Regions from separate parts of the Streptomyces sp. NPDC051907 genome, predicted to be linked through region 1. Evidence: riboswitches for the same ligand, from Rfam matches in the RefSeq annotation. Region 1 holds a riboswitch; the other holds the start of a gene.
The links. A riboswitch is a leader RNA that binds a small molecule or an ion and turns the genes downstream of it on or off. The one in region 1 is predicted to bind cobalamin.

Region 1 (15,211 bases):
GGGCTCGCCCGCGCCGGCCGGACGCCCGACGACGTCAGGATCTGCCCGATCCTGTACGTGGCCCGCGCCGACACCGTCGAGGAGGGACGCGAGGAGCTGCGGCCGCTGTTCGCCCATCTGATCGGAGCGGTGGGGCCGGGCGTACGCAACACGTACTTCGACGTCGCCTGCCAGATGGGCTACGAGGGTCCGGCCCAGACCATCCGGAAGCTCCTCGCCGACGGCCACAAGAAGGACGCCGTCGCGGCGGTCCCGGACTCCCTGCTCGACGAGGCGGCGCTCGTCGGGCCCCTTCCCGCGATCGTCGACCGGATCCTCGCCTGGAAGGACTCACGCGTGGACACCCTGATCCTGCTCGACCGCGACGTCGAACTCCTGGAAGCCGCCCAGGCCACCCTGTGAACGACCGCTCCGAGACCGGCCGCGCCGAACCCGACCGCTCCACCGCTGACGGAGCGGCCACGGACGGCGCGGCCGCGCACGCCCTGAACGCCCCCGCCGGGGAGCATCCCGCCGGGAAGGAACCTGCCGGGGACCATCCCGACGGGAGAGCACCCGCACGCCCGGGCGTACGACGGGTCTGGACGCTGGCGTACCCGCTGCTGATCGCCGGCCTGACCCAGATCGTCCTCAACATCGTGGACACGGTCATGCTCGCCCGGCTGTCCACCCGCGCCCTGAGCTCGTTCGCGCTCGCCGCGCCCGTCTATCTGATCGCCCTCATCGTCGTACGCGGCTGGGCGACCGCCGTCCAGGTGCAGGTCGCCCAACGCCACGGAGCAGGACGCCCCGACGAGGTCGCCAGGGTGGTCCGGGTCGGCACGGTCACCGCGCTCGCCGCCGGCGCCGCCGTCGGGGCGCTGCTGTACGTCGCGGCCACGCCCGTCCTGACGGTGCTCGGAGCCCCCGAGGAGCTGATCGGGCCCGGCGTCTCCTATCTGCGCGTGCTCGCCTGGGCCGTGCCCGTCGCCGCGGTCTCCTTCACCCTCCAGGGCGCGTGCGCCGGTATCGGCGTCACCCGGGTCTCGATGTACACCGCGCTGCTGGTCAACGCGGTCAATCTGCCTCTCGGCCTGCTCCTGATCTTTCAGACCGGCCTCGGCGTCACCGGCGCCGCCGTCGCGACCCTCGTCGCCACCGCCGCCGGAACCGGCTATCTGCTCCTGTACTGCCGAACACGCCTGCTCCAGAAGGCAGGCGACCCGACCGACAGCCCACGGGACATCACCCGCGGCCTGTGGCGCATCGGCTGGCCGGAGATGAGCACCATGGGCATCGGCTACTTCAACGAGGCCCTGCTGGCGGGATTCGCCGCGCGGATGGGCACCCACGACCTGGCGGCCTACCGCATCGTGGACAACCTGCTCCTCGTGGTCTTCACCGTCCTGGCCTCCGGAGCCTCCGCGGTGACGGTCCTGGCAGGGCAGGAGTTCGGCAGCGGCGACCATGCCCGCGCCGCGGCCTGGCACCGGGCCGGCACGAGGCTGCTGCTGCTCCTGCTCGCCCTGCCGTCGGCGCTGGCCCTCGCCTTCGGCCGGCCGCTGATCTCCCTGGTCACCGAGGACCCAGCCGTCGCCGAACGGGCCTGGGAGGCCACGCCTGTGGCGCTGCTGAGCATGGCGCCGATGGTGCTCGCCATGTCCCTGGGCGCACTGCTGCGGGCCGCGGGAGACACCCGGTCGGTGATGATCGCCTCCGTCGCCTCCGACTACGCGCTGCTCATCCCGCTCGCCTGGCTGCTCGGGCTCCACGCGGGCCTCGGCATCCCCGGCCTGTATCTGGCCTGGACCGCCTTCGCCGCTCTGTACGCCTTCCTGCTCCATCTGCGCTACCGACGCCGGTTCCGGCCGCGGGAGCGCTCCGTGGCGGACGCGGGGGCCTCGCCGCCGATGTGACGGGACAGCAGGACGATCCCACGCCCGTCGTCTGTCTCCCGCCGGCCCTTGTTGCACATATATTGCAACTACACTCCCTAGGCAGTAAGCCAGGAGCGGCAATGAGGGAGTCCGGCATGCAGAAGGCGCCGGTGGTGCTGGGGATCGAGTCGTCGTGCGACGAGACCGGGGCCGGGATCGTCTCCGGCGGCCGGCTGCTGGCGCACGCGGTGGCGTCGAGCATGGACCAGCACGCGCGGTACGGCGGGGTGGTGCCCGAGATCGCCTCCCGCGCGCATCTGGAGTCCTTCAACCCGGTCGTGCGCCAGGCGCTGGACCAGGCCGGACTGCGCCTGAACGACATCGACGCCGTCGCCGTCACCACCGGGCCGGGGCTGTCCGGCGCCCTCCAGGTCGGGCTCGCCGGCGCGAAGACCCTCGCCTACGCGATCGGGGCGCCGCTCTACGGAGTGCACCATCTCGCAGGCCATGTGGCCGCCGACACCCTCGCCCACGGACCGCTCCCCGACCCCTGCGTGGTGCTGATCGTCTCCGGCGGGCACACGTCCCTGCTGCTCGTGCGGGATCTGGTACGCGATCCGATCGTCCACCTGGGCGACACCGTCGACGACGCGGCGGGCGAGTGCTTCGACAAGGTGGCGCGGGTGTTCGGGCTGCCGTATCCGGGAGGGCCGGCGATCGACCGGAGCGCCCGGGGCGGCGACCCTCGTGCCGTGACGTTCCCGCGCCCGCTCACGGGCGCGAAGGTCGATCCGTACGCCTTCTCCTTCTCGGGGCTGAAGACCGCCGCGGCCCGCTGGGCGGAGCGGCACCGCCTGCGGGGCGAGGAGATTCCCCTGGCCGACGCCGCCGCCTCGCTCCAGGAGGCCGTCGCCGACGTGCTGACCAGGAAGGCCATCGCCGCCTGCCGGGAGTACGAGGTCGCGACACTCGTCGTGGTCGGCGGAGTCGCCGCGAACTCCCGAGTGCGGGCTCTTGCCGAGGAGCGGTGCGCCGCGGCCGGCATCGCCCTGCGCGTCCCGCCGCTGCGACTCTGCACCGACAACGGCGCCATGATCGCCGCGGTGGGCGATCTGCTCGTCCGGGCCGGCGCGGACCCCGCCCCGCTCGACGTCTCGATCGACCCGTCCGCACCGCTGGAGTACGCGGCCCTGCACCCGGTGGCGCAGACGAGCGGCGTCCGGGCGGCATGATGGCCTCGAGCATTCGGATCGTCGGCGACGAGCGGCTGCTGTCGTACGCCGCGGGGATCCGCGCCGTGTACGCGAGCGCCTTCGCCGCGCCTCCGTGGGACGAGGCAGAGTCCATGGCGGACGCCTATCTGGAGCGGCTGGGCGACGACCTGGCGAGGCCCGGGTTCGTCGCCGCGCTCGTGCTGGACGGAGACACGGTCCACGGCTTCTGCACGGCCTGGACCACCCCCGCCGACTTCCCGAAGGACCGCTGCCATCCGCAGGTGCTCGCCGCCCTCGGCCCGCAGCGGACACGGGACTGGCTGTGCGGCGCCCAGGAGATCGACCAACTCGCCGTGCACGCGCGGGCGCGCGGGAGGCGGCTGGGCCCGGCCCTCCTCGACGCGGTGACCGCCGAGGCCGCAGACGGCCGTTCCTGGCTGCTCACCTCCATACGGGCCGAGACCGCGATGGACTTCTACCAGCGCCTCGGATGGCATCAGGCGACCTATCCCGCGCCGCGGGGCACAGGCGCGGCAGTGTTTCTGGGGCCCTGCCACCCCGCCGCGCCCGCGACCGCCGGTTGGGGGGTCGTACGCGCCGATCGACCGGTCGAGGACGGCCCGGCCCGGGCGACCGCGTCTCGCCGCCCACAGCACCCCGTCGGCGGCGAGCGACGGTCATGAACGGCCCGCAGAACCGACAGGAGAAGCGCCAGGAGAGGCGACAGGACAAGCGCCTGCGCACGAGCGGGCACCCCGACTTCGGCCGGCTGATCCGCGACGAGGCCACCGACACCGTCGTCTGCCATGTCTGCGGGCAGGCCTTCCGCTCGCTGGGGGCGCATGTGCGCGCGCACGGGATGACGGCGGCCGAGTACCGGCAGGAGTTCGGGCTGATGCGCACCCGCGCCCTGAACGCACGCTCCCTCTCCCAGCAGCAGTCCCGCACCCGCCGCGCCGGGTACCGGGAGTCGCAGGACGCCCAGGCGCACTTCGCCGCCGGCCGGGCGATGGCCCGCTCCGGCGAGCTGAGCCGCAGGCGTTGGGACGCCTACCGCGAACGGACGGATCCGGAAGAGCTGCGGCAGGCGCGGCGGGGCAATCTGAGCGACGGCCGGCGCACACAGGCCCGCGCCGCCGACTCCCGCATGGCGGCCGCGCTGCGCGCCATGGGCTTCGCGGACCTCGGCCAGGCGCTGCGGACCGTCTACGTCGACCAGGAGAACAGCGTCGAGGAGACCGCCCGCATTCTGGCCGTCGGCAAGCGCAGGGTGCGGCGTCTGCTGCTCGAACACGGTATCCAGCTCCGCCCGTCCGGGCAGAACTCCGCCGCCGGGCGGCGCTCGCGCGTCGCGACGAACGACCGGGCCGCCGCCGAGCGCGTCGGCGCCCGGGACATCACGTCATGGCTGCGCGAGCGGACCGCCGACGGCGCCACCCTGCGCGAACTGGCGGCGGCCACCGGCCGCAGCATCCCGTGGGTGGCAGCCCGGATCGGCCCCCGCTGAGCCTTCCGCGACGCGGTGCCCGGAGCCCTGAGCCCGGCGTTCGCGTCAGGCGGGCCAACGGACGTCGTCGTACGCGGGGTTCGGCTGTCCGTCCTTCAGGGTGCGTGGTGCGGTGAACGTCCCGTACAGCTCGGTGTCCTTGAAGTACGCCTCGCCGACGGTCCGGCGCGGGAGGCTCAGTCCGTAGTGCTCGCCGAACAGCCGGTAGACGTCGGCCATGCCCGGGACGTACAGCCCGCACTCGTCGGGGTCGTCGGGGAAGTCGGGGTCGGGCACGGCGCTGCCGAGCCCGATCTCGGCGGTCATACGGGCGGTGAGCGGGTGATCGGCTCTGACCTGTTCGTGCACCACGCCCTCGCAGTACTGCCAGTCCCACTGACCGTCCACGACGGCGACGACCTGCGGTGGGTCCATCATGGTGTCGCTGACGCGCACATAGGTGCGGTCCTCCCACAGATGGTCCAGACGGCGTCGGTCGGAGCGGAACATGCCCCCTCCGGTCTCGAACGCGAACGCCCACCCGCCGCAGGCGCCCAGCCGGGCGAGGTCGGGCAGGCCCGTCGTCGACCCGGCAGCCGCGACGATCGCGTTGAAGGCGGGCGGGTCCAGGACGGCGCCCGGCTCCGCGCCCAGCATCACCGCCAGGTCCTCGACTTCGGCGTCCTTCAGCGCGACCAGTTGGAAGCCCCATCCGTGGAAGGCTTCATGTATCCACTCGATTCCGTCCGTCATGGCCGGCAACGTACCGGGCGCCGCTGACAATCCCCGGGGGCGACGAGCTTCCTCCTGGTCGTCGGCGCGGCCTCCTGGGCCTTCAACGAGGTCGCGCCAGCGGCGTATGGCCGGCCGGCACCGACTCCTCGGACGCCACCGGCTCGGGCGGCGTGCCGTCGCCGAACGGCCGCCCGCCCAGCGCCGCACGGTCGTGAGGCGCGAGCCAGCTCGACAGATCCGGGCCCACCGGCACGATTCCCGTCGGATTGATGTCGCGGTGCACGGTGTAGTAGTGCTGCTTGATGTGCTCGAAGTCGACCGTGTCGCCGAAGCCGGGCGTCTGGAACAGGTCCCGGGCGTACGCCCAGAGCACCGGCATCTCGGACAGTTTCTCCCGGTTGCACTTGAAGTGGCCGTGATAGACGGCGTCGAAGCGCACCAGCGTCGTGAACAGCCGCACGTCGGCCTCGGTGATCGTGTCGCCGACGAGGTAGCGGGAGACCTCGAGCCGCTCGGCGAGCCAGTCCAGCCGGGCGAAGAGCCGATCGTAGGCCTCGGCGTAGGCCTCTTGCGACGCGGCGAAACCCGCCCGGTAGACGCCGTTGTTCACGTCCTTGTAGACCGCCTCGCCCACCGCGTCGATCTCGGAGCGCAGAGCGGACGGGTAGAGCGCCGGAGCGCCTGCACGGTGGCAGGCCGTCCACTCCAGTGACATGTCGATGGTGATCCGCGGAAAGTCGTTGGTGACGACCTTGCCCGTCGGCACGTCGACGATCGCCGGCACCGTGACGCCTCGGTCATAGTGGGGGTCGCGGGCGAGGTACGCCTCCTGGAGCCGTTCGATGCCGAGCACCGGGTCGCGGTGGCCCGGGTCGAGGTCGAACGCCCAGCTCCGCTCGTCGTGCGTCGGCCCGGCGACGGCCATCGACAGGGCGCTCTCCAGCCCGAGGAGCCGCCGCACGATCACCGCCCGACTCGCCCATGGGCAGGCTCGGCTGACCACCAGACGGTAACGGCCGGGCTCGACGGGAAAGCCGTCGCGTCCGTCGGCGGTCACCCGGGTGGCGATGTAGCGGCTGTCGCGCGCGTACTCCCCGCTGGCGTTCACCTGGCTCATCTCCTCCTGTCTGCCTGGGCGGCGGACGCGGTTCAGGCGGCTTGCCGGGCGCGGTGCGGGGCGAGGGGGGCGGTGTCCATGCCCGCGTCGGTGCGGAGCCCGTCCAGGAACTCCTGGACGGCCTCGACAGCCGTGTACCGCGGCTGCCAGTCCAGCTCGGAGCGGGCGCGGGAGCTGTCCAGCAGCGGGAGGTGGAGCACCGCGTCGAACAGGTCCGGGGACGCGGGCACCAGGCGCAGCCGCCAGGCGGCGGAGAGAGCGGCCCGCACCGGTGGCAGAGGAACCCGCAGCGGTCGCGCCTCGAGGATCCGGGCGAGCCTGGCCGCGTCCAGCGACGGGTCCGCGGCGAGGTTGAACGCGCCCCGGACGGGGCGGACGACGGCCTCGCGGTAGGCGGTCGCCGCGTCGTCGGTGTGCAGGGCCTGGAAGGTCAGCCCCGGGAGGTCGGGGAAGGCGGGGACGAGCGACGGGCGGACCAGATGCGCGGGCAGCAGCCGCCCCGCGAAGATCCGAAGCTGCTGGGACGCCGACTCCCGCTTGAACTGGAAGCCCGGACGCATGCGGACCACCCGCATGGCGCCATGGCGCTGTTCGTACGCGTCCAGATAGCGCTCCAGATAGGCCTTCTCGCGGCAGTAGGCGGCCTGCGGCCATCCGTGGGTGGGCCAGTCCTCGTCCACCAGCTGGTCCTTCGGGCCGGGGGAGTACGCGCCGACCGACGAGGCGTAGACCAGCGCCGGCACTCCTGCTTCCGCGGCCGCGTCGAAGACGCGGATGCTGCCCAGGACGTTGGTCCGCCAGGTCGTGGCGGGGTCGTGGGTGGGCTGGAACTTCCACGCCAGATGGACGACGGCGTCCGCGCCGGCGAAGTGGGGTGCGAGTTCCGGGCCGCCCGGGTCGACGTCCGCGGCCACCCATTCCGTTCCCTCTGGGCGCCAGTCGGGGACCCTGCGGGCGATGCCGAGGACCGAGGCTATGCCGGGGCTCCCGGAGAGGGCCTGGACCACGCTCGTCCCGACATTGCCGGTCGCGCCCACGACCACCACCCGGCGCCCGCCGGTCTCTGTGCCGCTCGGTGCTGTGCGGGTCATGTCGGCCGCCTTCCACCGGAGGTTTCCTGGCAGTGGTGTGGGTACCCGGTGCGTCGCCCGATATTCACGGTTTTGCGCCAGTGTCGCTCGCTGCCGGAGCGGGTGGCCGTGGGGCAGCCGGCGACCGAGGGGGCGCATGCGGTGCGGCCATGGACGGGGAAGGCGCCTCCTTGAACGAGACGGCGCATCCGGTCGCGAGACGTGCCGTATCGCGTCGTCGCCGACGCCTCTTGGTCGGCGCCTCTTGGCGGACGACGGGCCGCCACCCCGATCGGGTGGAACGGGATGGCAGCGGTCGGGTCCGAACGCGTCCGCTCAGGACGCGCCGGTCAGGACTTCTCTGCCCCGGGCGTGTCCGCTGCGGAGTCGGCGGTTTCGCACTCGGCGGCTTCGTCGTTGTCGAGCGCCGGAACGGGACGCGGTGCGCCCTCGGCGTCTATCGCGACGAACGTCAGTCGGCCCGTGGCGACTTCGGCCACCGGGCCCGAGGCGTTCCACCGCTCGGCCGTCACGCGGACCGACGCCGTCATCGACGTTCTCCCCGCTCGTTCCAGCTCGGCGTGCACGCTCAGCAGGTCGCCGGCGCGGACGGGGGCGAGGAACGTCATGCGGTCGACCGAGACCGTCACGGCAGGGCCGTCGGCGTGACGTCCGGCAGCCGCCGCGGCGGCGTCGTCGATGAGCTTCATCACCACGCCGCCGTGAATGGTGCCGTAGAGGTTGGTGTCGTGCTCGCTCATGATGTGGGCGAGGGTCACCCGGGAGTCTGCGGGGGTCTTGCGGGCGGACGGCAGGGTCGCTGTTCGATCGGCCACGTCAACTCTCCTTCGCGAGTCGCGGCAATGCGGGACCGCACGCACCGGTGGCGTACGGGCAGCGGCAGGTCTTCGGACTCGCGGGCACGTCCTCGTCGAGGAGGACACCTACTGGCCGTCGCTTCCCAGGTCCTGTCGGGCCCAGTGCTTATGACGGCGGTCGTTCCCGCTCACCGCTGCGGGGCAGTCCCGGATTCCCACCGGGTTCCCTCTTGCGACGCCTCCCGCCTGGCGGACGGGGCGAACCAGCTGCACCGACAGGGTAACCGCCGCGTGGGCCGGGGCCTCCAAGGGCGATCCCGATGGCCCGGGCTCCGCGTGCGTCCGCCGTGGAGGTCAGGTCGACTGCGGTCGCTGCAGCCCGTGAAGGAGCAGGTCGACCAGTCGGCGGGGGTCGTAGCGGGGGTCGCTGTCCCGTCCGACGCAGAGGTTGCCGATGCCGCGCATCAGCTCGTAGGCCTGCGTACCGGGCCTGATCTCGCCGGCGTCGACGGCGGCGTCGAGCAACTGCGCGCAGACGGGCAGCAGGCGGTCGAGGAAATAGGTGTGCAGCGCGGCGAAGCCGCTGCTGTCCGACTGCAGTGCGTTGGCGAGGCCGTGCTTGGTGACCAGGAAGTCGACGAACAGGTCGACCCACTGACGGAGCGCTGCGAACGGAGAGTCGGCGCCGGCCAGCAGGCTCGGGCCGGCTTCGGCGCATGCCTCGACCTGGTGGCGGTAGACCGCGACGACGAGATCCGCCCGAGTCGGGAAGTGGCGGTAGATCGTCCCCATCCCGACGCCGGCTCTGGCCGCGATCTCACGGATGGGCGCATCAATGCCGGAGGTGACGAACACCTCGGCTGCGGCGGCGAGCAGCGTCTGCTCGTTGCGCAGCGCGTCGGCCCGCTTGCTTCGGGCCGGCGCCTTCCCGGACTGGCCTGCTGTGGGCACCATGCCCTCCTTCCCCTCGCCGTCGACTAGCCATGGAGCTAAAACGGAACACTGATCCGTTTACAAAGCGGAGCAGTGTTCCGTATAGTAAGTGGAACGGCGCTCCGGTTTCAGCGTAGCTGAAGCCGGACGTTCCCGACCGCCTTACCCGCCGGCCGAACGAGATCGGCGGCGGAGGCCATCGAAGGGAAAGACGCTCATGAAGACGCGCATGACCGCAACGACTCGCACAGCCGACACCGTCAGCCCGCCCACGCCCGTCCTCTCGGTCAGTCCGGTAGTGCTGTCGACTCCGGACCGAGCAGTGGACCTCCAGCTACGAGTCTCCGCGCCCGTGACCGGAGACGAGCTGCCGATCATCCTGCTCTCGCACGGCCAGGGCCACTCGAACCACCTCTCCTCGCTGAACGGCTACGCCCCTCTCGCCGACTTCTGGGCGGCGCACGGCTTCGTCGTGATCCAGCCCACCCATCTGAGCTCCACGACGCTGAGCGAGACCCTGGATCCCGACACCCCCGGGGCGCCTATGCACTGGCGGTCACGGGCCCAGGACATGCGGCGCATCCTCGACCAGCTCGACGCGGTGGAGACCGCCGTCCCCCAGCTCCTCGGGTGCCTCGACCGCAGCAGGGTCGCCGTCGCCGGACACTCGATGGGCGGGCACACCGCGAGCCTGCTGCTGGGCGCCCGGCTCACCGATCCGCACGACGGAACGGAGGTGGACCTGGCCGATCCCCGGATCACGGCGGGCGTACTGCTCGCGGCGCCGGGCAGAGGCGGCGACGCCCTCACCGAGTTCGTGGCCGAGAACTTCGCCTTCCTCCTGAGCACGGACTTCTCCCAGATGACGACGCCCACGCTCGTGGTCGCCGGCGACAAGGACGCCTCCGACCATCTGACGGTCTCGGGCCCGGACTGGCACACCGATCCGTACGTCCTCTCCCCGGGCCCCAAGTCCCTGCTCACCCTGTTCGACGCGGAGCACGGGCTCGGCGGCGTCTCCGGCTACGACGTCGCCGAGACCACGGACGAGAACCCCGAGCGAGTGTCCGCGGTCCAACGGCTCACCTGGGCCTACCTCCGCTCCGCGCTCTATCCCGGGGACCGCGCTTGGCAGGATGCACGCGAGGCACTGACGACCGGCCCCGACCCGCTGGGACGCGTCGAGTCCAAGGAGGCCGAGAGCACCGTCTCACCCACGGGAGCCGACAGCTCCCAGTGAGCTGACCTACCCTTCGGGACTGTGAGCCGGACACGGTCCGGCCCCCAAGTGCTGTGACGTGAAAGGTCGCCCCATGTGGCATGGCTGCACCCCGGTCCTGGGCGCGGAGCTGGACTCGCCCCGGCGGGAGATCTCGGGCTGGCAGATTCCGGGCATCGGCGAGCTGGACATCGAGTCCGAGGGATACCGGATGTCCGTGCTGCCCTCGGAGTCGACCCTGCGGGTGGAGTTGGCGTTCGCCGGCGCGTACGTCGAGTCCGCGACCGAGCCCTACCGCTCCCTGGGGCCGGTGCTGCTGTCGATGGAGGGAGTGCTGTCCCTCTCCCTCGACACCCCTGGGGCGCCTGACGGCCCGCTGTGGAAGCGAGTGCTGCGGGCAGACTCCTCGAACGACGTCCTGCGGATGGCCTGGGACGAGAAGAGCGACATCCTGTATGTGCGGGACGGCGGCCTGACCCTCGTCTGCCGGGGTGGCGCATGGCGTTGGCAGGTGAGCGCCTAACCCTTGTCGCAGCACGCCGGCCCGCAGGCGTCGGCGATGGCCGCGGTGTCCCAGTAGAAGGGGCGGACCTCCGCGATACGGCCGTCGGTGACCGTGATCGTCTGCAGGATCGGGAAACCGAGCTCCCGGCCGGTAGCCCGGGCGACCGCACGGACCTGGGTGAGCACCACCGCGGTCGCCCCGGCGGCGAGGAACTCCTGGTCCGCCATGACGAACGATTCCCACGCCTCGCTCATCGCGACGAAGAACCGCTCCAGGCCCTCGTGTCCACGCCACGTTCCGCCGTAGGGCAAGGCAGCGGCCTGGTGCAGGACGACATCGGGCGCGAAGAACGGGGCCAGCGCGTCGAACGAGGCGGCGCCCGGCCCACCGGCCCGGAAGTACTCCGCCTCGGCCGCGTACATGCCGGTGAGGACAGTCATCGAGTTCGTCATGGCGGGGTTCGTCATGCCGACAGCTTGGCCAGCCGAACGAGATCGCGCTGGCGGCAATCAGACGTCGACATGGCCGAGTACGACACAGCGAGGCCTCGGCCCAGATCAGGGCAGCGTCCAGAACTGGGTCGTCACCAGGTAGAAGACAACGCCCCAGAACACCATCACCGCGGCGACGATGCCGAGGCCGACGAGATTGGTCCTCGTCGCCGGCTCGTCCGGCGACGGCCGCAGCCACCGTTTGAGCAGGCGGTTCACGTAGTACGGCATCGTGACGAAGCTCATGATGAAGCTCGACAGCAAGTTGCCCACCAGCAGCCCGAGCCAGAGCGGCATCCCCAGCGGCGACAGGGCGAGCGTCAGCAGCACGACGGTCGGGTACAGGCCGACCCAGACCGCGATGGCGGTCTTGGTCTCCGAGGGCGGCGGCGCCTCCTTGCCGTTCTCCTCGAAGGCGAACCAGCTGCCGAACGAGTTGTCGATGGTGCGCATCCTGTAGTCGTTGAACTTCTCGCCTTCCGCGAGAACCTCCTGCCGCTTGGTCGAGGTCAGCCAGGCGTCGAGGTGCTCGGCGTTGTCGAAGCGGTACAGCGTGGTCCACTCGTCCTGGAGTCCCTCGATCGGGCGGAAGAGCTCGCTGCCGCAGAATCCCTCGAACTTGCTCTCCTCCTGGCTCATACGCCGCTGCCAGTTCAGGAAGTCGTCGACGTGATGCGGGTGGACGCGGTGGGTGACCACCACGGTCACCAGCGGATCCGTCGACTGCCTTCCACCGCTGAGAACCTGCTGGGTGGCGGGGCCGTCGAAATACCTCGTGCCGGCGTCGAGGAGACGCTGCCGGGTCGCGCTGTTGATCCACGCCTGCAGATGGGCGATCGAGTCGAACCGGTAGACGGTCACCCACTCGGGCTGCAGGGGCGTCGGCGGGGAGACCTCGGCGCCGAGAGACCCCGGGTAGTCGGCGGCAGCGGCGTTGACGCTGTGCTGCCACTTCTCGTACTCCCGCTCCAGCCCCGGCCGAACCCGCTGGCCGATGATGGCCGTCGCCGTGGACTCTTCGCGCTGTTCGGTGTTCATCGTCTCAGGCCGTCTGTACCGACTGGCTTTCGCTCAGCTGGCTGAAGATCCGCTCAGGAGTCAGGGGCAGCGCGCGGTAGCGGACGCCCGTGGCGTCGTGGAGCGCGTTCGCCAGCGCGGGGGCCACCGGGTTGATGCAGCACTCCGCCATCCCCTTCGACCGCATCGGCCCGACGGAGTCCGCCGAGTACACCAGGAGCACTTCGGTGCGGGGGACGTCGGCGTAGGCGGGGATACGGTAGTTGCGGAGGTTCGGGTTGACCATGGCGCCGTCCGCGTCGACCTGGTAGTTCTCGGTCAGCGCGAAGCCGATTCCCTGGGCGACGCCGCCTTCCACCTGCCCGCGCACCTGCGCCGGGTTGATGACGACGGCGGCGTCGGTCGCCTGCACGCTGTAGAGGACGCGGATCTCGCCCGTCACCCGATGGACGGCGATACGGAACCCCTGCGTGTTGGAGACGACGCTTCGGGGCGAGCCATAGGCCTTGCGGGCGGCGGTGAACCGAATGCCGCGCGCTCGGGCCAGCGCGACGAGCTCGGCCAACGAGACGCGCTGGTCGCCGCAGACGACGCCGTCGTCGTCCATCGAGCACATCACGAGATGGACGCCCGTGTGAGCGGCGGCGAACTCCAGAATGCGGTCGCGGACGGCGTTGGCCGCCCGCAGCACCGCGTTGCCCGCCACGAAGAGGCCGGCGCTCGCGAACGCCCCCGTGTCGAAGCCCGTGCGGTCGGTGTCGGACTGCACCAGGCGAATCCGCGACGGGGTCGTGCCCAGCTGATGGGCCGCGATCTGGACGTGCGCGGTCGACGTGCCCTCGCCGAACTCGACGGTGCCGACGGCCACTTCGTACACCAGGTCGTCGCCGAGGGTCACCCAGGCCTCGGAGATGTGCTCGGTCGGGGGCGCGGTCTCGTGCAGCGAACTCGCCACGCCGACTCCGACGAGCCATCCGTCGCCCGGAGACGACGCGTCGGCGGTACGGGCCAGAGCGCCGTCCACCAGGTCGATGCACTGCTGGAGCCCGTCCTCGGTGAACGCCACGTCGTCGGGGCCCTCGTGCATCGCGACGAGCGGCTCGCCCGGCCGCACGATATTGCGTCGTCGCAGTTCGAGCGGGTCGAGGTGCAGGGCGCGTGCCAGCTCGTCCATCGCCGACTCCACGGCGAACGCCGGCTGCGTCATCCCATAGCCGCGCAGCGCCCCGCTCGGCACGGTGTTCGTGTAGACGGAGTACGCGTCGTACTTCTTGTTGGGGCAGCGGTAGAGCATGACGGCGGCGCCGCCCGCGTACAGCGTCTCGCCGCCGTGGTTGCCGTACGCGCCCGTGTTGGACACATTGCGGACCTGGAACGCCGTGAGCCTTCCGTCCGCCTTCGCGCCGAGCTTGACCGTCAACGTCATCGGGTGCCGGGGCGAGGCGGTGGTGAACTCCTCCTCGCGGGTGTACTCGAAGCTGACGGGCCGCCCGGTGTCCAGGGTCGCGAGCGCGACCAGGTCCTCCGAGATCACCTCCTGTTTGCCGCCGAAGCCGCCGCCGACGCGTTTGCAGAACACCCGCAGCTGGTCCGGGCGCAGCGCGAAGAGATACGCGAGCTTGACCTTGGCGATCGACGGCGACTGGGAACTGGTGCGGACGTTGAGGCGGCCGTCGTCCATCCAGGCGATCGAGCCATGGGTCTCCAGATGCGCGTGCTGCACGCGCGGTGAGGAGTACGTGCCCTCGTGGATCACGTCGGCCGCGGCGAACCCCGCGTCGACGTCGCCGATGTGCGAATGGATCTCCAGCAGGATGTTGCGTACGGGGTCACGGGCGAAGGGATCCTCTGCGCCGTGCAGCTGCGGCGCCCCGTCGGCCATGGCCTCCTCCGGGTCGAACACCGCAGGCAGCGCCTCGTATTCGACGGCGATCCTTCGGCAGCCCTCCTCTGCCGCCCCGACCGTGTCGGCCAGGACCGCGGCGACGCGCTGGCCGACGAAGCGCACGGTGTCGTCGAGGATGTACGTGTCGTCCGGATCGACGAGGTGGTCGGTGTGGATCGCCGTGGTGAAGCGCCTGCGCGGCACGTCCTCCCAGGTGTAGACGCGCTGCACGCCGGGCACCGCGAGGGCCGCTCGCTTGTCGATCGACACGATCCGGGCGTGCGCGTGCGGCGAGTGCAGCACCTTGAGATGCAGCATGCCGTCGATATGGGTGTCCATCGTGAACTCGGCGCGTCCGGTCACCACGTCGTTGGCCGCCGGTGCGCCGACGCTCGCCCCGACGGCCTTTCCCGGCGCGGCGCTCTCCACGCCGACGACGCCCATCACGGCGTCCTCGATCCCTCGATAGCCGGTGCAGCGGCAGAGGTTGCCCTTCAACGCCCTCGGCAGGTCCTTCTTCTGCGCCTCCGTGAACGTCGCCGACGTCATGATCATCCCCGCGGTGCAGAAACCGCACTGGAACCCCGGGGCGTCGCGGAACTGGCGCTGCATCGGATGCAGGCTGCCGACTGACCCGAGCCCCTCGATCGTCGTCACCTCACGGCCGTCCGCGCGGAACGCCGGAGTGATACAGCTGTGCACCGGGTCGCCGTCCAGCCACACCGTGCAGGCGCCGCAGTCGCCGGCGTCGCACCCCTTCTTGACGCCGAAGCAGCCGAGCGAGCGGAGGAAGGTACGCAGGCACTGGCCGGGCTCTGGCTCCTCGTCGAAGCGGTTGCCGTTCACGGTGTACGTCATGCCGGGC
Region 2 (15,211 bases), on a different contig from region 1:
GCGAGCCGACGCGCAGCTGCGGCACCTGCACGCGTACCAGGAGCTGGTGCGCACGGGCGACCCGGAGCTGCGCGGGCCGCGCCAGGGCGAGTGGCTCGACCGGTTCGAGAGGGAGCACGACAACGTACGGGCGGCGCTGCACACCGCCGTACGGCTCGGCCGGGAGCAGGAGGCGCTGTGCCTGGTGCTCTCGATGAACTGGTTCTGGCAGCAGCGCGGCCATCAGGCGGACGCCCGCGACTGGTCGTCGGCGGTCGCCGGGCTGGGCCCCGACCCCTTCCGGACCCCGGTGCGGCCTGCCGTCGCGCTGGCGGAGCGCGTCACCGAGGCCGCACCGCCCTGGGAGGAGGAGCAGCTGTGGGAGGCGCGGCGCGGGGTGCGGCTGATGGCGCTCGCCGGCCAGGACGAGAGCGGCGCGGCGTTCACCGACCCGGGGTCGCAGGGGTATCTGCGCGCGGTCGTCGCCGCCTATCGGCCGGGGCTGCCCCAGACCTGCCGTCAGCCCGGATCGATGTGGTTCTTCGCACGGCTGATGACGGGGGAGTTCACCAGCCTCGCCGAGACGGTGGACGCGCTGGTCGCGAGCTGCGCCGAGCGCGCCCCAGACGGCCGGCCGGACCGGCAGACAGACCGGCAGACAGACCGGCAGACGGACAGGCGGGCGCGGCGAGGGACGGCGGAAGCGGGCTGGGATCTCGGCTTCGCGCTGCTGCTGCGGTCCAAACTGCTCGGCGAGCAGCCCGCCGGCGGGCGCGCGGGCGACGCCGACCGGGCGCTCGGCCTGCTCGAGTCGGCCGGCGACCAGTGGGGGATCGCCGAGGCGCTCGCCGCGCGCGGAGAGGCGTACGAACGCGACGGCCGCCACCAAGAGGCCGCCGCCGACTACGAGCGCGCCATGGCCTGCGCCGCCCGGGTCGGCGCACACGCCCAGGCGCCGGTGTTCAAGGCGCGGCTGGCGTCCGTGCGGCTGCGGACCGCCGAGAGCCCGGGGGAGCGGGAGGGCGCGGAGCGCCGGCTGGCGGAGGCCGTGGCCGAGTCGGCCCAGTACCCGGCCGAGGCGCTGAGCACGGCGCGGATGCTGCTGGCCCAGCACTACGGACGCACGGGCCGCACCGCGTCCGCGCGCGGCCAGCTGCGCTCCATGGAAGCCGAGCTGACCGCGTCGACGCCCGCGCTCTTCCGCGGCATCGTGGCCGGCACGCACGGCTGGCTGGACTGTCTCGACGGGGAGTACGAACGTGCCCTCGGCCATGTCGAGGAGGCCGTGGAGCAGCTGGACAGCGTGGCGTACGTGGTCGCGCCGCATCTGATCGCCGATCAGTTCCTCTGCGCCGCCTGGGCGTCGGCGCGCCGTGGGTCGCCGCGGGACGGCGCACGGCTGCTCGGAGCGTACGACGCGAGCAGCCGGACGCCGGGCGGACTCGGCTTCCGGCCCTTCCTCGACGATCAGGAGACCAGAGGGCACGCCGAGTCGGCGGTACGGGAGGGGCTGGACGACCGGGCGGAGTACGACCGCGCCTATGCGGAGGGCGGCCGGCTGGAGCTGCGGGAGGCCGCCGCCCTGATCCGACGGCCCCGGCCCGCGACATAGGGCGAGCGCCGGGGCCGACGGCAGAAGCGAGGACAGCGGGTCGAGACCGTGGGCCGATCTTGTGAGCGGGCCCGCTCCGCGTTGCCCGACGGCGCCCGAGGCCGCAGGATCCACCCCATGGACAAGACGACAGTCGTCAACCTCAAAGGCCACCGCGACGACCCCGAGTACGCGGACGTCGTCTACGTGGGACGCGCCATGCACCGCGGCGGCTGGCACCTGGACGCCTCGCCGCTGGCCTGCCCCTACCGCCCGGGACGGGACGGCACCCGTGAGGAGGTCGTCGAGCAGTACCGCGTGTACCTCCTGGCCCGGCCCGAGCTCCTGGCACACCTTCCTGAGCTGCGCGGCCGTCGGCTCGGATGCTGGTGCGCACCGGAGCGCTGCCATGCGGAGGTCATCGCCGAACTGGCGGACGACGGCGTTGGCTGACCGCCGCCCGGCAGGGTCGCCGCCCACCCGGGGGAGAGCGTTCTAGGCGGTGCGCGCCTGCGCGTCGGCCAGCCGCTCGCGCGCCTCGGCGAGGTCCTCGGGGGTCGGGGCGTCGTCCTGGGTCAGGGCGCGGCGCCAGTGGCCGCAGAAGTGGACGGCCCGCCGCTCCAGGCCGCGCGCGTCCAGGAGATGCCTGCGCAGCTCGCGCACCGCGCCGGCCTCGCCGCCGAGCCAGGCGGCCCCCGCGCCCGCCGGGAGTAGGGCCGCGCGCACGGCCTCGACGAGCAGCTCGCCGTGCCCGGCGCCCGCCGCGTCCCGATGCAGCCAGTGCACCGTAGCCTCGTTACGGGCGCCGAAGGACGGGCCGAAGCGCTGCTCGTCGGCCGCCTCCGGGATCTCGATGTACGCCACCGCCCGCGCGCCCTCGGGCAGCGCCTCCAGCAGCGCGCCGATCGCCGGCAGCGCCGACTCGTCCCCGGCGAGCAGCAGCCAGTCCGCGGCGTCGAGGGCGAACGGCTCGGCAAAGTACGCCGAAGGCCCGTACATGCCGAGCGTGTCCCCCGGCCGCGCCGCCGCGGCCCAGCGCGTCGCCGGGCCGCCCTTGTCGTGGAGGACGAAGTCGACGTCGATCTCGGTCTGCTCGGGACGGTGGGCGCGGACGGTGTAGCTGCGCGTCCAAGGGCGTTCGTCCTCGGGGATCGCCTGGAACGCCGTGTACCACCGCATCACATCGGCCTCGGTCGCGTCGCCCGGCGCCGGGAGACGCGGGGCGCTCTGCCCGGGGCGCGGGAAGTACAGCTTCACCTGCTGGGCGGGCCCGTCCAGAGCGAAGCCCGCGAGGTCCGGGCCGCCGAAGGAGACGCGAGCCATGTGCGGGGTGAGCCGGGCGACCCCGGTGACCTGGACGAACCTGACGGGCAGCCGCGGATCGGACGGAGTGGACGGAGTGGAGGGGGCGGGCGAGGGCATCGGCGCTCCTGACGCGGGGTCTGAGGGGGCTGAGGGGTACGAGCCCCACCGTCGCGCCGCCCGCCGACACGCCGCCGACGCGCCGCCTACACGGGGGCCGTCGGACCCGCCCCCGCCCCGCGTCTCTCAGCCCTCGCGTACCGCCGACGCCCAGCGCGCCAGATCCTGCGGAGTGCGCGGACCCGGCTCGCCCTCGCCCAGCAGCCCATGCGCCCGCAGCACCTGAGCCGCGGCCGCTCCCCACGGCCTGCGCAGCCGCGCCGCGTCCAGCAGCGCCTGGTCCGCGAGCAGCTCGGCGACCGGGCCGGTGCGCAGCCCGTCCGGGGAGAGCACCGCCGCGTCGTCCGCCCAGCGCAGCGCGAGGTCCACGTCGTGGGTCGCCATGACCACCGTCGTACCGGACTCCCGCAGCCGGCCCAGCACCTCCAGCAGCCGCTCCTGGCCGTGCGGATCGAGGCCCGCGGTCGGCTCGTCGAGGATCAGCACGCGCGGCCGCATCGCCACCGCGCCCGCGATGGCCGCGCGCTTGCGCTGTCCGTACGAGAGCAGATGCGTCGGCCGGTCGTACAGAGCCGTGATGTCCAGGGCCTGGAGCGCCTCGTCCACCCGGGCCCGGACCTCGTCCTCGGCCAGCCCCAGGTTCATCGGGCCGAAGGAGACGTCCTGGCCGACCGAGGCGGCGAACAGCTGGTCGTCGGGGTCCTGGACGACCAGCTGAACGGTCGTACGGAGCCGGGTCAGCCCGGCCCTGTTGTAGACGACGGGCTCGCCGTTCAGCCGCAGCACGCCCTCCGCGCACTGCAGCCCGCCGCTCAGGAGCCGCAGCAGCGTGGTCTTGCCGCTGCCGTTGCGGCCGAGCAGCGCGGTCGAACGGCCCGCGGCCAGGCCGAAGTCGACGCCGCTGAGCACGGTCGGACCGTCCTGGTAGGCGTACGCCGCCCCGACGAGCTCCACAACGGGCGAGGCGTTCATAGGGCGTACCTTTCGACGACGAGAGTGGCGGCGACGATGCCGCAGAGCAGCGCGGCGGACCCGGCGAGGAACGGCCGTGAGACGGCTGCCGGGGGCAGCAGCACCCGCAGCGATCCGTCGTAGCCGCGCCCGGCCAGCCCCGCCTGCATCCGCCCCGCGCGGTCGAAGGCCTGGACGAACGCCGTCGAGGCCAGCCCCGCGAGGGAACGCCAGGCAGCCGCCCGGGTCGTGTGCCCGAGACGGGCGGCCTGCGCCTGGCGGATGCGGGCGACGGAGTCGAGCAGCAGAAAGCTGATCCGGTACATCACCAGCGCCACGTCGACCACCGCGGGCGGCACGCCGACCCGCACCAGCCGCGGCAGCACGTCGGAGACGGGCGTCGTGAACGCGAAGAGCAGCACGCCCAACGAGGCGGCCGAGGTCCGCAGCAGCAGACGCACGGCGTGCGCCGGCCCGTCGGGCGCGAGCGCGACCAGGCCGTCGGGGCCGCCCACCGCGAACAGCAGCGGAACGGCCCCGGTGACGCAGAAGCCCAGCGGGATGCGGAAAGCGCGCCACAGCTGCCTGGGCGCGACCCGGGCGGGGCCGAGCAGCACGGCGAGCGTGGCGACGGCGACGAAGACGGCCCCCGGCCAGGGCGGCAGACAGACCGCGGCGACGGTCAGCCCGAGGCCGAGGACGGCCTTCTCCACGGGATGGCGGCGGCGCCAGCGACTGCTGTGCGCCGCCGCGTCGATCGGCAGCACCGGCGACTAGACGCGGTCGCCCTGCGGGGCCCCGTCCGCGGGGCGAGCGGAGTCACTCGCCTCCGCCGCCGTACGGTCGGCCTTCGATGCGTCCGCGTCCGCGCCCGGCGCCGCCGCGACGAGCGCCTGCCCCTGACGACGGCCCTTGCGCAGACCGAAGTAGTAGGCGAGCACGCCCGCGCCGAGCGCCGCCTGGAGGGCGAACAGCGCCGACTCGATCTCGCCCGACGGCGGCTCGTACAGCGGCGAGAACCACGGCTCGTAGTCCGGCGCCAGTTCGGTGATCGCCGTCTCCGCCTGCGCGTCCGCGCCGGCGAACGGCTCCTCCTTGTCGTCGCCGAGACCCAGCACCAGAGGCAGGACGGCCAGCGCCGCCACGATCGCGAGCAGCAGAGTGTTGATCTTCGCGTTACGGCTCATCAGACCGCGGCCTCCTGCTTCTTGTCCTGACCCTGGAGCAGCACGCCGAGCCGGGTCAGCTCGCCCTTGCTCGACTGCACCAGCAGCCGCATCACCAGCACGGTCAGCAGGCCCTCGCTCACGGCCAGCGGAATCTGGGTGACGGCGAAGATCCCGCCGAACTTGGCGAGCGCGCCCGCGAAGCCGCTGCCCGGGTCGGGGAACGCCAGCGCCAGCTGGACGCTGGTGACGCAGTACGTCGACAGGTCGGCGACGAACGCTCCGAAGAACACGCTCACCATCAGCGGCAGATCGAACTTCCGCAGCAGCCGGTAGACCGCGTATCCCGCCCAGGGCCCGACGATCGCCATCGAGAAGGCGTTGGCGCCCAGGGTGGTGAGTCCGCCGTGAGCCAGCAGCAGCGACTGGAACAGCAGGGTGATCGTGCCCAGGACCGCCATGATCGGCGGTCTGAACAGGATCGCGCCCAGCCCCGTCCCGGTCGGGTGGGAGCAGCTGCCCGTCACCGACGGGATCTTCAGCGCGGACAGGACGAAGGTGAAGGCGCCGGACGCTCCCAGCAGCAGGGTGGACTCGGGGTTGGCCTTGACCTCCCGGGTGAGCGCACGGACTCCGTGTACGACAAAGGGGGCGGCTGCGGCGCCCCAGGCGGCCGCGTGCAAAGGGGGCAGATACCCCTCGGCTATATGCATGGTCGGGAGACCCTCTCCAGCACCTCGTGGATGGACAACGCGCCTCGGCCGGTCTCCTGGCTGACGGGTCATGATGCCCGGACTCCGCCTTCCCGGGCGCCACGGTCTCCCGCGGCGTCCCAGTGGCTCCCCGTGAGGGGGGTGGAGCCGGACTTCCCGATCACAGTGGCGAGGGCCGCACCGGTACCGCACCGGTTTCCCGTACACCAAGGCGGTGTGACAGTAGTGCTCCCACCAGCGGAATCACAAGCCGCGCACGGATGCACAAGCGCCGCACCCGCCTCCTGGGGCCTCACGTCTTGCGGTAGCCGTACGCCTCCGAGGCCGCCGCTTCCACCGCGTCCAGGCCGCCTCCGGCCGACGCGGTCACCACCGCCGCCACCGCTCCCTCCACGAACGGAGCGTCCACCAGCCGTGCGCCGTCCGGGAGTTCGTCGCCCTCGGCGAGGAGCGCCTTGACCGTCAGCACGGCGCTGCCCAGATCGACGAGGACCGCCACGCCCGCGCCCCGGTCGACCTCCCGAGCCGCCTGGACGATCAGATCTGAGCTGGTGCCGAGCCCGCCGTCGGGCGTGCCGCCCGCGGCGGCGACGGGCGCGATCGCTCCGCCGCCGGCGAGTCCCCGGGCCAGGTCGGCGACGGACTGGGCGACCTGCCCGCTGTGCGAGACCAGGACGATCCCGACGAGCGCCGGCTCCGGTCCCGTCGTCCCCGTACCCGGCTGCGGCTGCGGCGCCGTGCTCATACGACCGCCTCCGCCAGCGTCGCGATCAACAGCGCCGAGGACGTCGCGCCGGGGTCCTGGTGCCCGATGCTGCGCTCGCCCAGGTAGCTGGCCCTGCCCTTGCGCGCCTGCAACGGCACGGTCGCCAGCGCCCCGCTCTCGGCGGCCTCGCGGGCCGCCGCGAACGAGTCCGTGCCCTCGCCGAGGGCCTCGACCGCCGGCTCCAGCGCGTCCAGCATCGTCTTGTCGCCTGCCTTCGCCCCGCCGAGCTGCGCCACGGCCGCCACGCCCGCGCGCAGCGCCTCGGCCAGCTGCCCGGGCGTCACCTCGGCGTCGTCGCCGAGCGCCTTGCCGGTGCGCCGCAGCAGCGTTCCGTACAGCGGGCCGGACGCCCCGCCCACGGTCGAGATCAACTGGCGTCCCGCCAGCGTCAGCACGGCGCCCGGGGTGGCCGGCGACTCCTTCTCCAGAACAGCCGTCACCGCCGCGAAGCCGCGTTGGAGATTGCTGCCGTGGTCGGCGTCGCCGATCGCCGAGTCCAGCTCGGTGAGACGGTCCGCCTCCCGGTCCACGGCGGCCGCGGCCCCGGTCAGCCAGCGGCGGAAGAATTCGGCGTCCAGCACATGAACTCCTAGGCAGTCAGCGGTCCCCGGCCCCTTCAGCGACCCCAGCGAAGCGCCGCGGTCTGCACCGGGGCGTCCCACAGCCGCAGCAGCTCCTCGTCGACCTGGCAGAGCGTCACCGAGCAGCCGGCCATGTCGAGCGAGGTCACATAGTTCCCGACGAGGGTACGGGCCACCGGCACGCCGCGCTCGGCGAGCACCCGCTGCACCTCCGCGTTGTACCCGTACAGCTCCAGCAGCGGGGTGGCCCCCATTCCGTTGACGAGCGCGATCACCGGACCGGTCGGGGCGAGGTCGTCCAAGACGGCGTGCACCGCGAAGTCGGCGATCTCCCGGGAGGTCATCATGGCGCGCCGCTCCCGGCCCGGCTCGCCGTGGATGCCGATGCCCAACTCCAGCTCCCCGGGCGGGAGGTCGAAGGTCGGGCTGCCCTTCGCGGGCGTGGTGCAGGCGCTCAGCGCGACGCCGAAGCTGCGGGAACTCGCGTTCACCTGCCGGGCGACGGCCTCGACCCGCTCCAGCGGGGCGCCCGCCTCGGCGGCCGCTCCCGCGATCTTCTCGACGAACAGGGTCGCTCCGGTGCCCCGGCGCCCCGCCGTGAACGTGCTGTCGGTGACCGCCACGTCGTCGTCGACCACGACCCGGGCGAGCCGGACCCCTTCGTCCTCGGCGAGCTCGGCGGCCATCTCGAAGTTGAGGACGTCGCCGGTGTAGTTCTTGACGATGAAGAGCACCCCCTCGCCGCTGTCCACGGCGGCGGCCGCCCGCGCCATCTGGTCGGGCACGGGGGAGGTGAAGACCTCTCCGGGGCAGGCGGCGTCGAGCATGCCGGGCCCGACGAACCCGCCGTGCAGCGGCTCATGCCCCGACCCGCCTCCGGAGACCAGCCCGACCTTCTGGGCGACGGGTGCGTCCCGCCGTACGATCACCCGGTTCTCCACGTCCACGGCCAGCTCGGGGTGCGCGGCGGCCATTCCGCGCAGCGCGTCCGCGACGACGGTCTCCGGCACGTTGACAAGCATCCTCATGGGTATCTCCCGGTGAGATCGACTACACATCAGGCCCAGCGGCGGCCGCGTCCGCCCTGATGGCGACGGTAGGCCAGCCTGCCGCCCAGGGCCAGGCGGGTGAGCGCCTTGATCGGGTCGGGGGGCGAAACGGCACGGCGAGCGGGAGACGGGCGGCTCGTCGGTGTCGAACATGAATTCGATTGGCGGGAGGTGTGCAGAGGGGGGCAGGGGGTGTACGGCGCCCGGCCCCGCGAGCGATCGCGAGCTGTCGGCCCGCGACCGGGGCGTCTGGGGGCCCGAGGCTTGTCGAACCGCGATCCGGCTCACCCGACGACCGTAGGCGGCCCCGGGAAGCGGAAGGCCTGGTTCAAACGCGCTCCTGAGGGACCGATGTTCTCTCTTGGCGCCGCACTCGGCCCAGGTGTTGCCTGATGGGCGTCGGAGGAGACAGCCATGAGCACTGAGAAGCGCCGCCCGCCTGCCGCGCCGCGATGGAACCGTCTGCTGGCCCTGTCGGCCGCGCTTGTGCTCGCGGTCACGGCCGCGGCCTGCGCGGACGGGCGGCCCTCGGCGCCGGACGCGCCCGCGAGCGACGTCCGGGCGGAAGCCGGGCCGTGGACAGACGCCGGATCGTCCCTCGGCGGACCCGGCGCGAACGGCCTGGAGCAGAAGGGCTCTTCGGGGTCCACCGTCCCCGCGGCCCGGATGCCGCCGTTGGAGCGGACCGTGGGCGGCGGCAAGCGGCAGCTGCGCACCTCGGTGTACTTCCTGCACGGCGAGCACATGTCCCCGGCCCCGCGCCAGGTCACCGCGCCCGCCACCGCCGACGGCGCGCTGCGCGCCCTGCTCGCGGGGCCCAGCCGCGCGGAGCGGGCGGACGAGCGCACCACGGCCATCCCGGCGGGCACGGCCCTCAACTCGGTGGTCGTACGCAGGAACCTGGCGACCGTGGACCTGTCCGAACGGTTCGACGACGGCGGCGATACGTCCCTGCGGGCCCGCGTCGCCCAGGTCGTCTTCACCGCGACGCGCTTCCCCGAGATCCACAAGGTGCGGTTCGCGCTCGACGGCAAGCCGGTGAGCAGCCTCGGCGGCGAGGGCGTCGCCCTCGACAAGCCGGTGGGCCGCGCGGACTTCGAGGACCTGACGCCACAGATCCTGGTGGAGGGCCCGCTGCCGGGCAGCGAGATCGGCAGCCCGGTGCGGGTGTGGGGCAGCGCGAACACCTTCGAGGCCGCCTTCAATCTGAAGATCACGGACTCCGCCGGCCGTGCGGCGGCCGACGCCTTGGTCACGGCCTCCTCGGGGTCGGGCACGCGGGGGAGCTTCGACGTGACGCTGCCCTACCGGGCCGTGCGCTCCGGCGGCGGCATGCTGACCGCGTACTACCGCTCCGTTGAGGACGCCCGTCTGGTGGTCGTCGACACGGTCCCGCTGACGCTGAACCGCTGACGCGCACCGCCTGCTGACGCACGCCTGACCTGCACGGCCGCCGACGCACCGCGGTCCGACGGCGCCCCGCCCCCGACCGACCGAGGCCCGGCGACGCACCCGCCCTCAGGCCCGCAGGTCCTCCGCCGCGTCCGCGACCCGCGCGATCAGCCGCAGCAGCACCTGCTGCTCGTCCTCGTCGAGAGGCGACAGGAACACCCGGTTCATCCGGCTGGTGCGGCTGACGAGCCTGCGGTGGAGCTTCTCGCCCTCGTCGGTCAGCTCCAGCACATTGCGCCGGCCGTCCAGCGGATCCCGCACCCGCGCCAGGAGCCCGCGCCGGGCGAGGCGGGCGACCACGTCGGCGATGGTGGAGCGGTCCAGGTGGACGTGCCGGCCGAGCGTGCGCTGGTCGATGCCCGGCTTCTCGACGAGAGTGTTGAGCACCGCGAACTGCGGCGAGGTGGTCTCCTCGGAGACCATCGCGCCCCACAGCAGGGAGTGCGCCTGCTGAAGCCGTCGGGCCAGATGCCCGGGGTGGGTGCTCAGATCGACCGCGGTCATACGGCCCCCCTCACTAGTACGTGTACTGACCTATTGACGGACGAGTATCTGCGTGGAAGCGTACTGCCTCGTTACCAAAAATAGTCAGTGCACTGAGTATTATTCACTGCTTGCACCACGGAGTGACGATGGCCGACATCCGCAGTCTCCACGACGCCGTGGCGGACCTCATCCACGACGGCGACACCGTCGCGCTGGAGGGCTTCACCCACCTGATCCCGTTCGCGGCGGCGCACGAGATCATCCGCCAGGGCGTCACCGACCTCACCCTCGTACGGATGACCCCCGACGTCGTCTACGACCAGCTCATCGGCGCGGGCCTGGCGAGGAAGCTGGTCTTCTCCTGGGGCGGCAACCCCGGCGTCGGCTCGCTCCACCGCTTCCGCGACGCCGTGGAGAACGGCTGGCCGCGCCCTCTGGAGCTGGACGAGCACAGCCACGCCGGCATGGCCAACCGCTATGTCGCCGGCGCCTCCAAGCTGCCCTTCGCCGTGCTGCGCGGCTACCGCGGCTCCGACCTCGCCACCCGCACGGACACCGTCGCCACCGTCGTGTGCCCCTTCACGGGCGAGGAGCTGGCCGCGGTCGCCGCCCTCAACCCCGACGTCGCCGTCGTCCACGCCCAGCAGGCCGACCGGGACGGAAACGTCCAGCTGTGGGGGCTGACCGGCGTCCAGAAGGAGGCCGCGCTCGCCGCGGACCGGGTGCTCGTCACCGTCGAGGAGGTCGTCGACCGGCTGGAGCCCCGCCCCGGCGGGATCGTGCTGCCCACCTGGGTCGTCGACGCGGTCGCCGTCGCGCCCGGCGGCGCCCACCCCTCGTACGCCAGCGGGTACTCCGTGCGCGACAACGCCTTCTACCAGGCATGGGACGCCATCGCCCGGGACCGCGAGAGCTTCGCCCAGTGGATCGAGCAGAACGTACGCACCGAAGGGGCGACCGCCCGATGAACGCCGAGACGGACTTCACCCGCGACGAGCTGATGGAGGTCAACGCCGCCCGGGCGCTGGCCGGGGCCACGACCTGTTTCGTCGGCATCGGGCTGCCCTCCACCGCCGCCAACCTCGCCCGCACCACCCTCAACCCCGGCCTCGTCCTGCTCTACGAGTCCGGCACGATCGGGTCCAAGCCGACCCGGCTGCCGCTCTCCATCGGCGACGGCGAGCTCGCCGAGACCGCGGACGCGGTCGTGTCGGTGCCCGAGATGTTCAACTACTGGCTGCAGGGCGGCCGGATCGACGTCGGCTTCCTCGGCGCCGCCCAGATCGACCGCTTCGCCAACATCAACACCACCCTCGTGGACCGCGGCCCCGACCGCCCGCAGGGCCGGCTCCCCGGCGCGGGCGGCGCCCCCGAGATCGCCGCGAACTGCGGCAAGGTGCTGATGGTGCTCCGCCACTCCACCCGCAACTTCGTGGAGAAACTCGACTTCGTCACCACCCTCGGCCATGGCGCCGGCCCCGGCGACCGCGCCCGGCTCGGCCTGCCCGGCGCCGGACCCGTCGCCGTCATCACCGACCTCGGCGTGCTGCGCCCCGACCCGGCCACCGCCGAGCTGGTCCTCACCGAGCTCCACCCCGGCGTCACCGTCCAGCAGGTCCGCGACGCCACCGGCTGGGAGCTGAGGACCGCCGGCGCCGTCACGGCCACCGAGCCGCCCACCGCCGCCGAGCTGGCCGCGCTCCGCGCTCTCAAGGCCGCCTGAAGGAGCCCCCGATGACCCGCGATCTGCCCCGGCGCGACGTCTATGTCGTCGACGCCGTCCGCACGCCCGTCGGCAAGTACGGCGGCGCGCTGTCCTCCGTACGACCCGACGACCTCGCCGCGCACGTCGTCAGGAGCCTCCTCGTCCGTACGCCGGACCTCGACCCCGCCCGCGTCGGCGACGTCTTCTTCGGCAACGCCAATGGCGCCGGCGAGGAGAACCGCGACGTCGCGCGCATGGCCGTGCTCCTCGCCGGGCTGCCCTTCTCCGTGCCCGGCGTCACCGTCAACCGGCTGTGCGCCTCAGGCCTCGAGGCCGTCGTCCAGGCCGCGCGGGCCATCGCGCTCGGCGACGTCTCCCTCGCCCTGGCCGGCGGCGTCGAGTCGATGTCCCGCGCGCCCTGGGTGCTGCCCAAGCCCGAACGGGCCTTCCCCGCCGGCCACCAGCAGCTCCACTCCACCACCCTCGGCTGGCGCATGGTCAACCCCGGCATGCCGCCGCAGTGGACGATCCCCCTCGGCGAGAGCGCGGAGCTGATCGCCGACAAGCACGGCATCACCCGCGAGCAGCAGGACGCCTACGCCCTGGCCAGCCACGAGAAGGCGGCCGCCGCGTGGAAGGACGGGCACTACGACGCCGAGGTCGTGCCGTACGACGGCGTGGAGCTGGTACGGGACGAGAGCGTCCGCGACTCCACCTCGATGGACGCGCTCGCCAAGCTGAAGCCCTCCTTCCGCGACAACGGCACGGTCACGGCCGGCAACGCCTCGCCGCTCAACGACGGCGCCGCCGCCCTGCTGCTCGCCGACGAGGAGGGGCTGCGGGCCACCGGCCGCGAGCCGCTCGCCCGTATCCGCGCCTCCGCCGTCACCGGCATCGACCCCCGGTACTTCGGACTCGGGCCCGTCCAGGCCGTCCGGCAGGCGCTCAGCAGATCAGGCCGCACCTTCACGGATCTGAGCCTCGTCGAGCTCAACGAGGCCTTCGCCGCCCAGGTCCTCGGCTGCCTCGCCGAATGGCCCGAGCTGGACCCCGCCCTGGTCAATCCGCGCGGCGGGGCGATCGCCGTCGGCCACCCCCTCGGCGCCTCCGGCGCCCGTCTCGCCGGCGCGGCCGCCCACCAGCTCAAGGCGGCGGGCGGCGGCCTCGCGGTCGCCTCCCTGTGCATAGGCGTCGGCCAGGGCCTCGCCCTCGTCCTCGAAAGGTAGAACCGATGGCAGACACCCAGGCCGTCATAGACCTCGAACTCGCCGAGAAACAGCGGGAGTACGACAAGGCCCTCGCCGACGGACAGCGCCCCGCCGACCATCCGCAGCGCGACTTCGCCCCCTACCGCAGCAGCGTCCTGCGCCACCCAGAGCAGCCGCTCGTCGCGGTGGGCGGCGACCCCGAGACCGTCGAGCTGCGCACCCCCGTCTTCGGCGTCACCGACGTCACCGAGGCCGACGGCGACCTCACCCGCCAGCACGCGGGCGAGCCCCTCGGCGAACGGATCACCGTCTCCGGCCGGCTCCTCGACAGCGGCGGACGGCCCGTGCGCGGCCAGCTGATCGAACTGTGGCAGGCCAACGCCTCCGGCCGCTACGCCCACCAGCGCGACCAGCACCCCGCCCCGCTCGACCCCCACTTCACCGGCGTGGGACGGGTACTGACCGGCGACGACGGCTCGTATCGCTTCACCACCGTCAAGCCCGGCGCCTACCCGTGGCGCAACCACGAGAACGCCTGGCGGCCCGCCCACATCCACTTCTCGCTCTTCGGCACGGCCTTCACGCAGCGGCTGGTGACCCAGATGTACTTCCCGGGCGATCCGCTGTTCGCCTACGACCCGATCCTGCGGTCCGTCACCGACCAGCAGGCCCGCGACCGGCTGGTCGCCCGCTACGACCACACCCTCTCCCAGCCCGAGTGGTCGCTCGGCTACCACTGGGACATCGTGCTCGACGGCCCCAGCGCCACCTGGATCGAGGAAGGCCGCCGATGAGTCTGCCGCCCACGCCCTCGCACACCGTCGGCCCCTTCTACGGCTACGCGCTGCCGTTCCCCGGCGGCGGCGACGTCGCCCCGGCCTCCCACCCCGACGCGATCACCCTGCACGGCCGTGTGTACGACGGGGCGGGCGCGCCGATCCCCGACGCCCTGCTGGAGTTCTGGCAGGCGGGACCCGACGGATCGATCGCCGCGGCGCCCGGGTCGATGCGCCGCGACCCGGTGACGGGGGGCTTCCTCGGCCGCAACGGGGTGGACTTCACCGGCTTCGGACGCGTCCCCACCGACGCCGACGGGCACTACACGCTGCGCACCCTCGCCCCGGGCGGGCCGGCGCCCGCTCCGTACATCAGCGTCTGCGTCTTCGCGCGCGGACTGACCCACCATCTGTTCACCCGGGCCTATCTGCCCGGCGGCGAGGACGCGCTGCTCGCCTCGCTGGACCCGGCGCGCCGGGCGACGCTCATGGCCACGCCCGAGGGCGGCGAAGGGACCGGGCGCGGAGGGACCCGGGCCCTCCGGTTCGACGTCCGTCTGCAAGGCGAGGGAGAGACGGTCTTCCTCGACTTCCACCGCACCGGCCGCGCGGCCGGCGGTCCGAGCGGCGGTCCCCATGACCCCCGGTGACGACGTGGGCCTCCTCGCCCCGGTGCGGGCGGGCGCCGCGGCCGAGGCGAGCACCGGGGACGCGGCCCTGCTCCAGGCCATGCTGGACGCCGAGGCGGCCCTGACCCGGGCCCAGGCGGCGCTCGGCCTCGCCCCCGCCGAGGCGGCCGACGCGGTCGCCGCCGCCGCGCGCGCCGAGCGCTACGACGTACGGGACCTGGCGCTGCGCGCCCGGGCCGGCGGCAACCCCGTCATCCCGCTGATCGCCGATCTGACCGCCGAGGCCGGCCCGGACGCGGCGCCGTACGTCCACCGGGGTGCCACTAGCCAGGACATCGTGGACACCGCGCTGATGCTGACCGCGGCCCGCACCCTGCCGGGCGTCCTCGTGGACCTCGAGCGCACGGCGGCCGCCCTGGCCGCGCTCGCCGCGCGGCACCGCGACACCCCGATGGCGGCCCGCACCCTCACCCAGCACGCCGTGCCGACGACCTTCGGACTGAAGGCGGCGGGCTGGCGCAGCCTGGTGCTCGACGCCCACGACCGGCTCTCGGCGCTGCGGCTGCCCGCCCAGCTCGGCGGAGCGGCGGGCACCTTGGCCGCGTTCGGCGACCACGGGATCGCGCTGGCCGCCGCCTTCGCCGCCGAGACCGGCCTCGCCGAGCCGACGCTGCCCTGGCACACCCTGCGCACGCCCGTCGCCGACCTCGCCGCCGCGCTCGCCTTCGCCTGCGGCG

Region 2: it holds a riboswitch for cobalamin, as region 1 does, so the genes downstream of both, AB0M39_RS24570 (energy-coupling factor ABC transporter permease) here and AB0M39_RS07385 (acyl-CoA thioesterase) in region 1, are expected to answer to the same signal.

The regions. Positions count from the first base shown of each region.
Region 1 covers NZ_JBFAYB010000007.1:150,225-165,435, forward strand. Annotated here, with positions in the region: gene AB0M39_RS07345 (LLM class F420-dependent oxidoreductase) at 1-402, shown strand, start outside; gene AB0M39_RS07350 (MATE family efflux transporter) at 399-1,895, shown strand; gene tsaD (tRNA (adenosine(37)-N6)-threonylcarbamoyltransferase complex transferase subunit TsaD) at 2,012-3,088, shown strand; gene AB0M39_RS07360 (GNAT family N-acetyltransferase) at 3,088-3,753, shown strand; gene AB0M39_RS07365 (MucR family transcriptional regulator) at 3,750-4,577, shown strand; gene AB0M39_RS07370 (hypothetical protein) at 4,623-5,309, opposite strand; gene AB0M39_RS07375 (glutathione S-transferase C-terminal domain-containing protein) at 5,392-6,408, opposite strand; gene AB0M39_RS07380 (NAD-dependent epimerase/dehydratase family protein) at 6,441-7,499, opposite strand; gene AB0M39_RS07385 (acyl-CoA thioesterase) at 7,829-8,314, opposite strand; cobalamin riboswitch at 8,360-8,579, opposite strand; gene AB0M39_RS07390 (TetR/AcrR family transcriptional regulator) at 8,651-9,247, opposite strand; gene AB0M39_RS07395 (chlorophyllase) at 9,459-10,469, shown strand; gene AB0M39_RS07400 (hypothetical protein) at 10,543-10,971, shown strand; gene AB0M39_RS07405 (nuclear transport factor 2 family protein) at 10,968-11,420, opposite strand; gene AB0M39_RS07410 (antibiotic biosynthesis monooxygenase) at 11,511-12,482, opposite strand; gene AB0M39_RS07415 (molybdopterin cofactor-binding domain-containing protein) at 12,487-15,204, opposite strand; gene AB0M39_RS07420 (FAD binding domain-containing protein) at 15,201-15,211, opposite strand, start outside.
Region 2 covers NZ_JBFAYB010000051.1:6,436-21,646, forward strand. Annotated here, with positions in the region: gene AB0M39_RS24540 (BTAD domain-containing putative transcriptional regulator) at 1-1,591, shown strand, start outside; gene AB0M39_RS24545 (DUF4326 domain-containing protein) at 1,709-2,023, shown strand; gene AB0M39_RS24550 (siderophore-interacting protein) at 2,066-2,992, opposite strand; gene AB0M39_RS24555 (ATP-binding cassette domain-containing protein) at 3,119-3,964, opposite strand; gene cbiQ (cobalt ECF transporter T component CbiQ) at 3,961-4,710, opposite strand; gene AB0M39_RS24565 (energy-coupling factor ABC transporter substrate-binding protein) at 4,717-5,130, opposite strand; gene AB0M39_RS24570 (energy-coupling factor ABC transporter permease) at 5,130-5,822, opposite strand; cobalamin riboswitch at 5,851-6,048, opposite strand; gene AB0M39_RS24575 (PTS fructose transporter subunit IIA) at 6,115-6,567, opposite strand; gene dhaL (dihydroxyacetone kinase subunit DhaL) at 6,564-7,169, opposite strand; gene dhaK (dihydroxyacetone kinase subunit DhaK) at 7,205-8,197, opposite strand; gene AB0M39_RS24590 (GerMN domain-containing protein) at 8,633-9,631, shown strand; gene AB0M39_RS24595 (MarR family transcriptional regulator) at 9,737-10,174, opposite strand; gene AB0M39_RS24600 (CoA-transferase) at 10,303-11,124, shown strand; gene AB0M39_RS24605 (CoA-transferase) at 11,121-11,879, shown strand; gene AB0M39_RS24610 (thiolase family protein) at 11,891-13,087, shown strand; gene pcaH (protocatechuate 3,4-dioxygenase subunit beta) at 13,093-13,863, shown strand; gene pcaG (protocatechuate 3,4-dioxygenase subunit alpha) at 13,860-14,495, shown strand; gene pcaB (3-carboxy-cis,cis-muconate cycloisomerase) at 14,482-15,211, shown strand, end outside.